3 regions of the Aquitalea sp. ASV15 genome follow, and region 1 is predicted to be linked to each of the others. Evidence: predicted binding sites of a transcription regulator. Region 1 holds the regulator's gene; each other region holds the start of a gene.

What was found. The regulator FliA, encoded in region 1, starts transcription of late flagellar genes. The targets are predictions, from matches to a motif close to GCTAAAGNTNNNNNNNNNNCNGCCGATAAT.
Region 2: a site for FliA is predicted at 2,305-2,334, ahead of JHD64_RS11875 (flagellin). Genes of this name have one in related genera too.
Region 3: a site for FliA is predicted at 2,519-2,548, ahead of JHD64_RS10175 (flagellin). Genes of this name have one in related genera too.

What each region holds. Positions count from the first base shown of each region.
Region 1 covers NZ_JAELTZ010000002.1:20,700-24,900, forward strand. The annotation lists gene flhF (flagellar biosynthesis protein FlhF) at 1-422, shown strand, start outside; gene JHD64_RS00945 (flagellar synthesis regulator FleN) at 419-1,300, shown strand; gene JHD64_RS00950 (RNA polymerase sigma factor FliA) at 1,297-2,043, shown strand; gene JHD64_RS00955 (flagellar motor protein) at 2,151-2,900, shown strand; gene JHD64_RS00960 (3'-5' exonuclease family protein) at 2,904-4,201, opposite strand, start outside.
Region 2 covers NZ_JAELTZ010000023.1:548-4,748, reverse strand. The annotation lists gene JHD64_RS11880 (glycosyltransferase) at 1-2,280, shown strand, start outside; gene JHD64_RS11875 (flagellin) at 2,383-3,231, shown strand; gene JHD64_RS11870 (flagellar protein FlaG) at 3,310-3,735, shown strand; partial or broken gene fliD (flagellar filament capping protein FliD) at 3,773-4,201, shown strand, end outside.
Region 3 covers NZ_JAELTZ010000018.1:47,223-51,423, reverse strand. The annotation lists gene JHD64_RS10190 (DUF3579 domain-containing protein) at 1-192, shown strand, start outside; gene JHD64_RS10185 (porin) at 360-1,532, shown strand; gene map (type I methionyl aminopeptidase) at 1,640-2,437, shown strand; gene JHD64_RS10175 (flagellin) at 2,564-3,418, shown strand; gene rnk (nucleoside diphosphate kinase regulator) at 3,545-3,955, shown strand; gene JHD64_RS10165 (alpha/beta hydrolase) at 4,007-4,201, opposite strand, start outside.

The sequences.
Region 1 (4,201 bases):
GCCATCTGGTATTCATCGACACCGTCGGCATGAGCCAGCGCGACGCCCGCGTCACCGGCCAGATCGAAATGTTCCGCGGTGCAGGCCGGCAGGTGGAACGCCTGCTGTTGCTGGCAGCCAATGCCGATGGCCACACGCTGGAAGACGTGGTGCGCCACTACCGCGGCAATGGCCTGGCCGGCTGCATCCTGTCCAAGATCGACGAAGCAGTCAGCATGGGCCCCAGCATGGATGTCATCATCCGCAACCGGCTCAAGCTGTTTTACATCACCAACGGCCAGCGTGTGCCGGAAGACCTGCACTCGGCCAACGCCGCCTTTCTGGTCGACCGCGCCCTGCGCGCGCCGCAACCGGGCTCTCCCTTCAGCCTGCAAGGTGATGAACTGACCATCATGAACTCCGCGCAGGCCAGCTGGTTATGAACAGCCATCTGCAAGACCAGGCCGCCAGCCTGCGCCGTCTTACCGCCCAGGCCAGCCGTGCGCCCAGCTTTGCCTTCATCGGCTCGGACAAGGCCGGGGCCAGCACGCTGGTCACCGAGCTGTCGCTGGGCCTGGCCTATGCCGGCCACCGGCCACTGGTCGTCGACTGCAGCCTGGGACAGGTGCAGGCACGCCGGCTCGGCACGCCCACCACCGCCACCCTGGAAAGCCAGATGGTCAGCGTGGGCGGGCTGGATGAAATGATGACCACCTCGCGTCAGGGCATCCAGCTGATCAACCTGTATGCCCGGCCGGAAGAGCGCGCCTTGTTCTCGGCCCAGCTATGGTTGCGGCTGGGTAGCGAATTCGCCGCACTCGAGCGCGACAGCACGGTATTGATGATCGATGTCCCCGCCACCGCCACCGACCCGGTTCCCGCCAGTGTGGCGGACAACCTGATCCTGGTGCTCAGCCCGGCCGCCGATTCGATGACCAGCGCCTACGCCAACATCAAGCGCCTGTCCGCCGGTTTTGGCCGCCAACGCTTCAATGTGCTGATCAACCGGGCCCGTCATCTGGAAGAAGCACGCGATCTGTTCAACAGGCTGGCTGCCGTGACCAGCGAGTTCCTCAGCGTCTCGCTGCGCTGGGTCGGCTTTGTCCCGGCCGACAATGCCGTACGCCGCAGCCAGGCCCTGCGCCGCCCGCTGATGGAAGCCTTCCCCGACAGCGAAGCCGCCACCGCCTTTTCCCAGCTGGCCGCCGTGCTGCCGCAATGGGACAGCCCGGAAACCGAACGCCACGACACCGGCTTCATGGACATGCTGATAGCCACCTCGCGCGACTGGGCCGAGGCCGATGGAGCAAAACGACGATGACACTGCCGTCCCTACGCCGCAAAGGCTATGCGGGTGCGGTCACCGCCCCGGAAATCGATGTACAGAACCACCTGCCGCTGGTGAAAAAGCTCGCCGGCATGCTGATGGCCCGCCTGCCCGCTTCGGTGGAGATGGATGATCTGGTCCAGGTCGGCATCATTGGCCTGATTGATGCCGCACGGCAGTTCGATCCGTTGCAAGGCGTGCAGTTTGAAACCTTTGCCAGCCAGCGCATCCGTGGCGCCATGCTGGACGAGCTGCGTCGCGAGGACTGGCTGCCGCGCCAGGCAAGGCGTCAGGCACGGCAGATCGAAGACAACATCAACAAGCTGGAACAAAAACTGGGCCGCGCGCCGCTGGAGTCGGAAATTGCCGCGGCACTGGGCGTGGAGCTGGACGACTACCAAAGCATGCTGGGCGATTGCAAAGGGCTGAGCCTGGTGCACTTTGAAGATTTTTCCGATGGCGAAGGCGAAAGCCTGAATGACGCCATCGCCAATATCGAAGACAGCAACGCCCCCAACCCGCTGCAGGTGTTGGCCGACGGCGACTTCCGCCAGGCACTGGTCGACGCCATCAAGACCCTGCCCGAGCGCGACCAGCTGGTCATGGCCCTGTACTACGAGCAGGAACTGAACCTGAAAGAAATCGGCGCGGTACTGGAAGTATCGGAATCCCGCGTCTGTCAGCTGCATACCCAGGCTATCGCCCGTATTCGGGCCAAAATGAAGGAATGGATCTAGCGCGTGTTGACGGTCTGGCACACTGCAGCCCGGCCATCCGGTCGCAATACACCGGAAACCGCGGGTGAAACCATCCGCTTGCTCAGATAAAGATAACGGAATTCCGCGTGGACAAGATCAGCATCATCGCCATCGTCATGGGCCTGACGGCCATCATCGCAGGTCAGGCCATCGAAGGGGGCAATATTGGCTCCCTGCTGCAACTGACCGCCTTCATGATCGTGATTGGCGGCACCATGAGTGCCGTCATGCTGCAAAGCACCCCCAAGCAGTTTGTTGCCGGCATGCGCATGATCAAGTGGATTTTCCAGCCGCCGCCGCAGGACCACGAAAAACTGATCCGCGAAGTGGTGAACTGGAGCCAGAGCGCACGCCGCGGCGGCCTGTTGTCACTGGAAGGCTATGTCGGTCAGCAGAAAGACGCGTTTACCCGTAAAGCCCTGCAAATGGTGGTGGATGGCGCCGAACCCGAGGTGCTGCGCGGGGTGATGGAAGTGGAAATCGGCATGTTCGAACATGCGCGCAAGCAGGCGGCGCGGGTGTGGGAATCGGCCGGCGGCTATGCCCCCACCATGGGGATTCTCGGCGCGGTGCTGGGGCTGATCCACGTCATGGAAAACCTGTCTGACCCGTCCAAGCTGGGTGCCGGCATCGCCGTGGCCTTTGTCGCCACCGTGTATGGCGTCGGCTCCGCCAACCTGTTTTTCCTGCCGGTGGCCAACAAGCTCAAGCATCTGGTGGCCGCCGAGATCGCGCTGAAGGAAATGGTGGTGGAAGGACTGGTGGCCATCGCCAATGGTGAAAATCCACGCATCATCGAAAGCCGCTTGCGCAGCTTCCAGGCCATGCACGAATAAGCGCTAGCCCAGCAACCTGAGACTGCTGCCCTCTGCCGGCTTTTTCAGATAGGCATCCAGCAATTTGTAGGTATCGATGTCAAAGCTCGGCGTCCCGGCCAGCGCTTGTTCGCCGGCGGCACGCGAACCCAGATAGCACCAGCGGTCGAAAACATGTTCCACCGCCACGCCGGTGACTTCGTCGGTTTCCACCACCGCCACCGGCGACGGAAACGGCCAGGGCTTGACCTTGATGCGCGCCAGCGCCTGCATCAAGCGCATATTGTGCTGTGGCGCCGCTTCCTTGCCGATGCAGGCACCGCGGCAACGCCCGCTGCCGATGCCGGCGCAGCCCGCGCCCTTACGGCTGGTCAGCGCCTCCACTCCCAGTACCGACTGACACAAGCCATTGCCATTGGCGATTTCGGCCAATACCTTGCGCGCCTCTTTCGGGCTGCGAAACAGCCCATACAAATCAGCAGTACGGCTGAAATCCAGCTGGTCGGCATAGACAATGGCCGGCCGCATGAACTCGCCCTGGCCATGATCCAGCTGAATCGAGCACAAATCGTTGGCCAGCCGGCTGCGGTGATTGTAAAACGGCTGCAACTCGCGCAGCAGGCGCTGCTCCAGCAGATGTGCCCCCAGCTCGCCCACGGTTTCCTGGCACTCGATACGACGGATAGGCCGCTGTATCGACGGCTCCTTGCCGTATTTGCCATCCTGCGCCAGCTGCGACACCACCTTGCCGCGCACATTGCTGGCCCGCCCCACATACAGCGCAGCGTCCTGTTCGCCCCAGATGGTATAGACGCCGGGCAGATCAGGCAGCTCATCCACCAGCGCCGCATCCACCCCGGGCGGCAGCTCCGGCTGTGCCAGCACCTGCCGGATGGCCTCTTGCACCACCTCCTCGCCCAGCTCGGCCACGGCCGCCTGCAAGAACAGCAACAGCGCCTCGGCATCGGCCATGGCGCGGTGCCGCTCAGGCAATTGCAAGCCATGGCGCTGGATGATGCTGTCCAGATTGTGTTTGAAATGCTGCGGATACAAGCGGCGCGACAGCTTGACCGTGCACAGCGTGGCGCTTTGCAAGCGCAGCCCGACGCGACGGAATTCATTGCGCAAAAAGCCATAATCAAAACGGACGTTATGCGCCAGCAGCAAACGCCCTTGCAGCATGGGCAGCAGCGCAGCCGCGATGTCGGCAAAGGATGGCTGCGCCTGCACCATTTCGTTGCTGATGCCGGTCATGTTTTCGATGAAGGGCGGGATGGGCTGCAAGGGATTGACCAGTGTCTGATAGCGCCGCAGCTGATCGC
Region 2 (4,201 bases), on a different contig from region 1:
GTCGTATCCCCAATGGGAGAGCGCTTCCTTCCAAAATTCTTACCTGATTTTTCGCCAGAATATTTGCTTTCAATGGATTACATCGGAAGTGCGGTTGCCTTCTCGGTTCCTGATTTGGCACGTATTGGTGGCTTTAGAGCTTTTCCTGATGCTTATCAGTATGACGTTTTGCTCCGCTTGATGGGTACTAACGATGCTAATACCGTCGTCCACATCGATGACATGCTGCTTTCCCTGCCATGGCAGCAAGCTGCAAATCGACCGTTGGCAGCTGCATCACGCCTTGTAGCCCTTCAGGATCATGCAAGCATCCATGGCATAAATGCTGAAGTCACCGAGGGTTTGGTCCCAGGTACTTATCATTTCGAATATAAATTGTCTGGTAACCCATCTCTTAGTGTAATTATCCCGACTAAGGACAAGTTGGAGTTTCTGGTTCCGTGTGTGGATAGTCTGTTCAATAAAACAGGGTATCAAAATTTTGAACTCATTTTGGTCGATAACCAATCTGAGGATGAAGAGTCACATGAGTATTATGCTTCTCTTTTGCAGCGCTATCCAGGGCGTGTAAAATTGATCGAGTATAACCAGAGTTTTAATTTCTCTGAGCAGTGTAATCGTGGTGTTGAAGCGGCTTGTGGTGAGTATATCTTGCTGCTTAATAATGATACGGAAATCATTTTTGATAACTGGCTTGATCGTATGCTTGCTACTGCGCAGCAGCCAGGTGTCGGTGCTGTGGGTGCCCGTCTTTTGTATCCGGAAGTTGGGAAAATACAGCATGCAGGAATTTTGCTTGGCGTTCCCGGTACCATGCACGCGGTGGCCGATCACGTTTTTGAAGGTTCGGATTTCAGTGATGGCGGCTATTTGAATCGTGCACTCACGATGCAGAATTATTCAGCGCTTACTGCGGCCTGCTTGTTGGTGAGTAAGCAAGATTATCTTGCTGTCGGTGGGATGGATGCTGAAAATCTGAAGGTTTTCTTTAATGATGTTGATTTGTGCTTGAAGCTCAAGGCAAAAGGTTTGCGCAATGTTTATAATCCTTTTGTTGTTCTTTATCACCATCATGGTAAAAGTATTTGTCGCACTACTAGTGATCCACGCGTATTGCTGGAGGCAGCAGTGCGCGAGCGTAATGAGCGCGAAACGATATTGCAGCGCTGGTTACCCATAATTGCGCATGATCCAGCTTACAACCGACATCTATCTTTGCGTGAAAGGAAGATGGAAGTCGAAGTAAGCCGAATTGTGTCTTGGGATCAGAAAATACATAGGCGCAAGCATGTGTTGGGTCTGCCTGTTGTCGGGGGTAGTGGAGAATACCGCCTTAGCCAGCCTCTTTCTGCTTTGCAGCAAGCAGGCAAGCTGGATGGTGAAATTGTGCAACCTTCACATGGCATCCTTTCGATTGCGGAGATGGCGCGTATCTCTCCTGATACCCTGCTGCTACATACGGGTATAAATGATGCCATTTATGAGGCATTGCAGGCTTATCGACAATTTTTGCCTGGGATGCGTTTTGTGTTTGGTATCGACGACTTGATTGGAGCTACTCCCGAGAAGAGCAATTTGCATGATCATTGGAAGCGCTATTTTCCTGATGCCAAGCAACGGTTGCGCAAGGTATTGAAACTCTTTGATAGCTTGATCGTATCTACCGAACCGCTGGCTGAGTTTACCAAAACCATGATCGATGATCGTCGAGTCATCCCTAATCGCTTAAGCAGGGCAAAGTGGGGTGGATTGCAGTCTTCTCGTCGCAGCGGTGCCAAACCTCGTGTGGGTTGGGTTGGTGCCTCTCAGCACCGTGGTGACCTCGAGTTGCTGTTGTCCGTCATACAGGAGACTGCTGCCGAAGTGGATTGGGTTTTCATGGGGATGTGTTTGCCGCAGTTCCGCCCGTATGTGGCCGAGGTGCATCATGCGGTTCCGTTTGAGCAGTATCCTGCCGCAGTGGCGCGGCTGAACCTTGATCTTGCCGTGGCTCCTCTCGAAATTAATGCCTTCAATGTGGCTAAAAGCAACTTGAGACTGCTGGAGTACGGTGCCATGGCTTGGCCGGTGGTGTGTTCAGATATCTTCCCCTACCAGACCAATGACGCACCTGTCTGCCGGGTGCCGAACAATCCCGCTGCTTGGGTCAGCGCGATACGTGAACGTGTGCATGACCTTGATGCGGCTGCTCAAGAAGGGGATGCCTTGCGACGGTGGGTGGAGCGTGATTACTGGCTGGAAGACCATCTGGAGGATTGGTTTGCCGCCTTGAGTGGCTAGTTGTCAAAAAAAAGCAGGCAGGGGGCTAAAGTTCGCAAACCGGGTGACGATAACTAGTCAAGGTCAGCAACTTCGCCCCCGAATGCTCTAAGGAGAATCATCATGGCACTTACCGTCAACACCAATATTGCGTCGCTCACCGCGCAGAACAACCTGAGCAACTCCAGCACCTCGCTGAATTTGTCCTTGCAACGCCTGTCCTCCGGTCTGCGCGTAAACAGTGCCAAGGATGATGCTGCCGGTCTGGCCATTTCCCAGACCCTTACCTCGGCCATTCGCGGTAACAACCAGGCCATCCGTAACGCCAATGACGGTATTTCCGTGGGCCAGACGGCTGAAGGCGCGCTGGGCCAGATTGCCAACAACCTGCAGCGTATCCGTGAAATTGCCACCCAGTCTGCCAACGGCTCGGTCAGCGATACTAACCGTTCGCAGCTGCAAAAAGAAGTGGACCAGCTGACCCAGGAAATTTCGCGTATCGTTCAAACGACTCAGTTTAACGGTACGTCTTTGCTGTCAGGTGGCTCTACACTGACTTTCCAGGTGGGTTCGTCCGGTGACGCTTCTAACCAAGTTTCCATCTCGTCAACCGATCTGACATCGGCCGGTACGCTGAATGCTTATAATTCGTCGCTGACGAATACGGGCACGATTGATGTTACTTCGCAAGCAAAGGCGTCCGGCGTATTGTCCGCGCTTGATGCTGATATCTCGGAAGTATCGAATATCCGTTCCACCTTCGGTGCGGTACAAAACCGTTTTGACGCTGTGGTGGCCAACCTGCAAAACTATGTCACCAACCTGACTGCCGCCAACAGCCGTATTGTTGACGTAGACTTCGCTGCGGAAACGGCTAACCTGACCAAGAACCAGATTCTGCAACAGGCTGGTACTTCCATCCTGAAACAGGCCAACTCGCTGTCGCAGTCGGCACTGACTCTGCTGCAGTAAGCTACACTGAAGCCATAAGCTGAAGAATCGGCCTCGGTTGGCATGCTAACCGGGGCCGTCTGCACAGGAGTAGTTGCCATGCAAATATCATCAACGAATGGTCCGGTCCTGCCTTTGGCGACCACCCCGACGGCGCGTCAGCAAAATCAGCTGATCCAGGGTAATACTGCTGATGCCACGGCAAGTTCGGTTCTGCCCAACTCGACAGCAGGCGTGACGGCGGTGGGGCAAAGCCAGGCACAAAATGCTTCCAGTGACGGAACTCAGCAAAAGAAACCCGATCCACAAGAGCTGCAGAATTCGGTCAAACAGCTGAATGATGTAGCCAAGCTTTATTCCAGTCAGTTAGAGTTCTCTGTCGATAAAGACACCAATATTCAGGTCGTCAAGGTGGTCGATCAGGAAACCAAGAAAGTGATCCGCCAGATCCCTTCGGAAGATGCCATTCGTATCGCCAAGGCAATCGGCGACTTCAAGGGTTTGCTGCTCAAGGACAAAGCCTGACGCCGATAGTATTCAGTATCCAAGGAGGTAGTGCCCAATGGCTTCCATCACGACTAGTGTCGGCTCGCTGGATGTACAGTCTATTGTCAGCCAGTTGATGACCATCGAGCAGCAGCCTCTGCAAGCCAGCCAGCAACGTTCCAGCAAATACAATACCCAACTGAGCTCGATCGGCCAGATCAGCTCGGCCCTGTCCGCCTTGCAGACGGCCTCCGGCAAGATCTCGACCGGTGCATTCCTGCAGCAATTCAAGGCCAGCTCCACGGATACCAGTATTGCCAATGTCACCACCACCACCGGTGGCGTGGCCGGCAGTTATACGCTCAACGTGACCCAGCTGGCCAAACCCCGCCAGCTGGTGTTCGACCAGTTTGCCGGCCAAGCGGTGACCGACCCCAAAGCGACCTTGAGTGGAGCGCCCACTTCGCTGACGCTCACCGTTGCCGGCAAGGATAACGTGATCAAC
Region 3 (4,201 bases), on a different contig from region 1:
CTGTCCTACCACGCCTATGTTCGCCCCATGCTGCTGGAAGGCGTGCGCTGCGTCGCCGTCGACAAAAAGCTGCAAAAGATCGATCCGCAGGTTTTTCAGTTCCTGATGGACTTTGCCAAAGACAATGACTTGCGCATTGTTGATTGTCGGACACTAATCGACGAGGTTTATCCGAACAAGTTTTTAGCGTAAAAACAACACATCGCTTTTTTCCCGCAGAGCTTTGCATCTTTTCTGCAACATCCGCGTCACATTTTGTGGTTAAACTTCGACAGTACTGATGTGCTGGACGGCTCAAGCATAGAGTTTCGCCACAACCAGTACGCATAACGAAACACAAAACCCCTGATGGAGCACTGATGATGCAAAAGAAAAGCCTAGCCGCACTGGTTGCAACCCTGTTCGCCGTTCCGTTCGCCGCTCACGCCGATGTAACCATCTACGGTTTCATCAGCAGCAGCATTGAGTCCACCAAAGCCACCGGCACCAGCGTTGCCAATGGTGACTACAAATCCCGTACCCGTGTCGTCGATGACAACTCCCGCATCGGCTTCAAGGGTTTTGAAGACCTGGGCAATGGCACCAAGGCCGTATGGCAGGTTGAGCAAAGCCTGAAATATTTCGAACAAGGCGGCACCAACGATGTTGGCCAAACTGCTACCTTCGCTACCCGTAACTCCTTTGTTGGCCTGGACAACTCCAGCGCCGGCAAAGTGATCGTTGGCTACAACGACTCTGTTTACAAGTCCATGACCAACATCGGTCTGAACCTGTTTGGCGATACCACCGCTGAAAACAACGGCTCCAGCCAGGTTTACAGCCGCGGTGAAGCTCGTCTGAAGAACTCGGTACACTACTTCTCGCCGAACTGGTCCGGCTTCCAGATTGGTGGCTCCTATGGTGTGGATGAAAGCCGCACCTCCAGTGGCAGCAACGGTAGCACCAACGCTTCCCACCTGTCTCTGGCAGCCAACTACACCAACGGTGGCCTGCAAGTAGCCGCCGGCTGGGATCGCACCAATGACACCGGCCTTAACGGCGCATTCAAGAGCTCCGCTTATGGCACCAGCGCCTGGTCCGGTGCCAGCCTGACTTACACCAAGCTCGCCGCTAGCTACAAATTCAACACCGGTACCTTTGTAGGCGCTGGCTACGAATTTGGCCGCTTTGATGCAGCTGCGGCTGGCACAAGCTCCTTGAAGCAAGATGACTGGACTCTGTCCGTTGGCCAGGACATTGGTGCCGCCACCCTGAAGCTGGAATACAGCTCGCTGGGCCGCCTGAAGGGGGCTACCGCTGGTACCGAAGACAACTACAAGGCTCACCAGTGGGCTCTGGGCGCAGACTACAACCTGTCCAAGACCACCAAGCTGTTCGGCTACTACACCAAGATCACCAACAAGAGCGCACAAGCTGCCAACTTTGCCAACACTCCGGTCTACAACACTGTTGACACCACCAAGAATACTGGCGTGTTGAATGCTGGCAACGACCCGCAAGCCTTCGGTGTTGGTCTGAAAGTTGCGTTCTAAGCTGCACAGCGCTTAGCAACAAACTGTAAAACGGGCATCCACATGGATGCCCGTTTTTTCATCATTTGCTAGAATGGAATATTGCCGCACACACCAAGACCACCACAATGAGCGTTGAACTGAAAACAGCCGCAGATATCGAGAAAATGCGTATCGCCGGCAAGCTGGCCTCCGAAGTACTCGACTACATCACCCCCTTTGTCAAACCGGGCGTGACCACCGAAGCCATCGACAAGCTGTGTCATGACTACATGGTCAATGTGCAAGGCTGCATTCCGGCCCCGCTGAACTACGCCCCGGATGGCCACAACCCCTACCCCAAGTCCATCTGCACCTCGATCAACAGCGTGGTGTGTCATGGCATCCCCAATGACAAGCCGCTGAAAAACGGCGACATCATGAATATCGACATCACCGTGATCAAGGATGGCTACCACGGCGACACCAGCCGCATGTTCTTTGTCGGCGAAGTCAGCGAACATGCCCGTCGCCTGTGCAAGATCACCTACGAATGCATGTGGCGCGGTATTGAAAAGGTCAAGCCGGGCGCCACGCTGGGCGATATCGGCTACGCCGTCCAACAATACGCGGAAAGCAACGGCTATAGCGTGGTGCAGGAATTCTGCGGCCATGGCATTGGCAAACGCTTCCACGAAGAACCGCAGGTGTTGCACTACGGTCGCCCGGGCACCGGACTGGAACTGCAAGCTGGCATGATTTTCACCATCGAGCCCATGATCAATCAGGGCAAGCGTCACCTGCGCATGATGGCCGACGGCTGGACCGTGGCCACCAAGGACCGCAGTCTGTCTGCACAATGGGAGCACACCATTCTGGTGACCGAAACCGGCTATGAAGTTCTGACCCAGTCAGCCGGCACCCCGGCCAAACCAGCCAGCCGCTGAGTTTTGTTAGCAATACCACAGTAAACACCCGCTGATAGCGGGTGTTTTTCATGTAAATACTGGTTAAGGCCAGCAACAGGGCCTATAGTAACTGCATGATCCGACAGCAATTCAAGCGAGCTCGACATGCTTACCATCGGTAGCAATCTCTCTGCACTCAATGCACAGACTCAACTGGACAAATCGCACAAGAAGACAGAACAGACGCTGGCTGAACTGTCTTCCGGCACCCAGCTGAGCAGTGCCGCCGTCAATGCAGCCAATACCGCCCTGTCACAATCACTGGAAGCACAAGTACGCGGAGACAACCAGGCCAGCAACAATGCGCTGGATGGCATTTCCCTGGTGCAGACTGCGGACGGTGCACTAAGCCAGCTACAGGACAATAGCCAGCAATTGCAGGATCTGGCGATTCAGGCCGGTGACGCTGCCCTGAGCAGCAGCAATCGTCAATCCTTGCAACAACAGGCCGATCAACTGACCCAGAGCAACTCGGCCATCATCCAGAACACCCAGTACAACGGCACCCCCTTGCTGAGCAGTAATAATGCCCTGCAATTCCAGATTGGCCCTGATGGCAACAGCAGCAACCAGATCAGCGTAAACACCACAGACCTGAGCGCCAGCCCCGCCAGTGGCGGTCTGCACAGCTACAATGCCAATCTGAATGCCACCGGCACCATCGACCTTTCAAGCCCGGCCAGCGCCTTGGCCGCGCAGAGTCATATCCAGACGGATCTGAATACCATCAGCAGCTCACGCACCCAGCTTGGGGCAAGCAGCAACCAGTTCACCGCAGCCATCAATAATCTGCAGAACTCCGCGCTGAATGCGCAGGCCGCCAACAGTCGCATCAGCGATACCGACTATGCCGCCGCAACGGCACAACTGGTGCAGCAACAGTTACTTGGCCAGGCTGCGCTGGCCATCCAGGGGCAGGCCAATATCTCGCAGCGCAGTGCGCTCAGCCTGCTCGGCTAAGTCAGGCAACTTTATCGCGCGGCAGCACTCCAAGTTTCAGCAAACAACCGGTAGCAAGGCTAACCGACCCGCACAGGATGACCTCTGTCATCCTGTGTTTTTTATTGATGAACAAGGAGTAAAACCATGCCGACCCAACCGGCCATTATCGTTTCCAGCCTGGACTATGAAAGGCTGGCCGCCTGGATGGAGCGACTTCCCGCACAGGACAAGGCAACCCTGGCGGCACTGGAAGCAGAACTGGAACGCGCAGAGGTGGTAGAGCCGGAAAACATCCCGGCCGGCATCATCACCATGAACAGCACGGCACGGGTGCGCATCGAACAAAGCGGCGAAGAAAAACTGCTGACGCTGGTCTACCCCAATCAGGCGGATGGCACTGCTGGCCACGTATCGGTACTGGCCCCGGTCGGCGCGGCCCTGCTAGGTCTGGCAGAAGGCCAGAGCATAGACTGGCCCACACTGGCAGGCCAGACCAGGCTGACGGTGCTGGAAGTGACCTACCAGCCGGAAGCGGCCGGCGATCTGCATCGCTAATCAAAAACAGCCAGTCAAAAGACTGGCTGTTTTCATGTCGGCAGAACCGGCTTACCAGCAGCGCTGAATCATCTGCGCCAGCTTGATCAGCTTACCGTGAAAGAAATGTCCGGCTCCCGGAAACACCAGCACCGGCAAATCCTGCGGCCTAGCCCAGTCCAACACGGCCGACAGCGGGATGACCTCATCCTCCTCACCATGAATGACCAGGGTGTCATTCGGCACGGCCGGCGTGGGAATGGCATA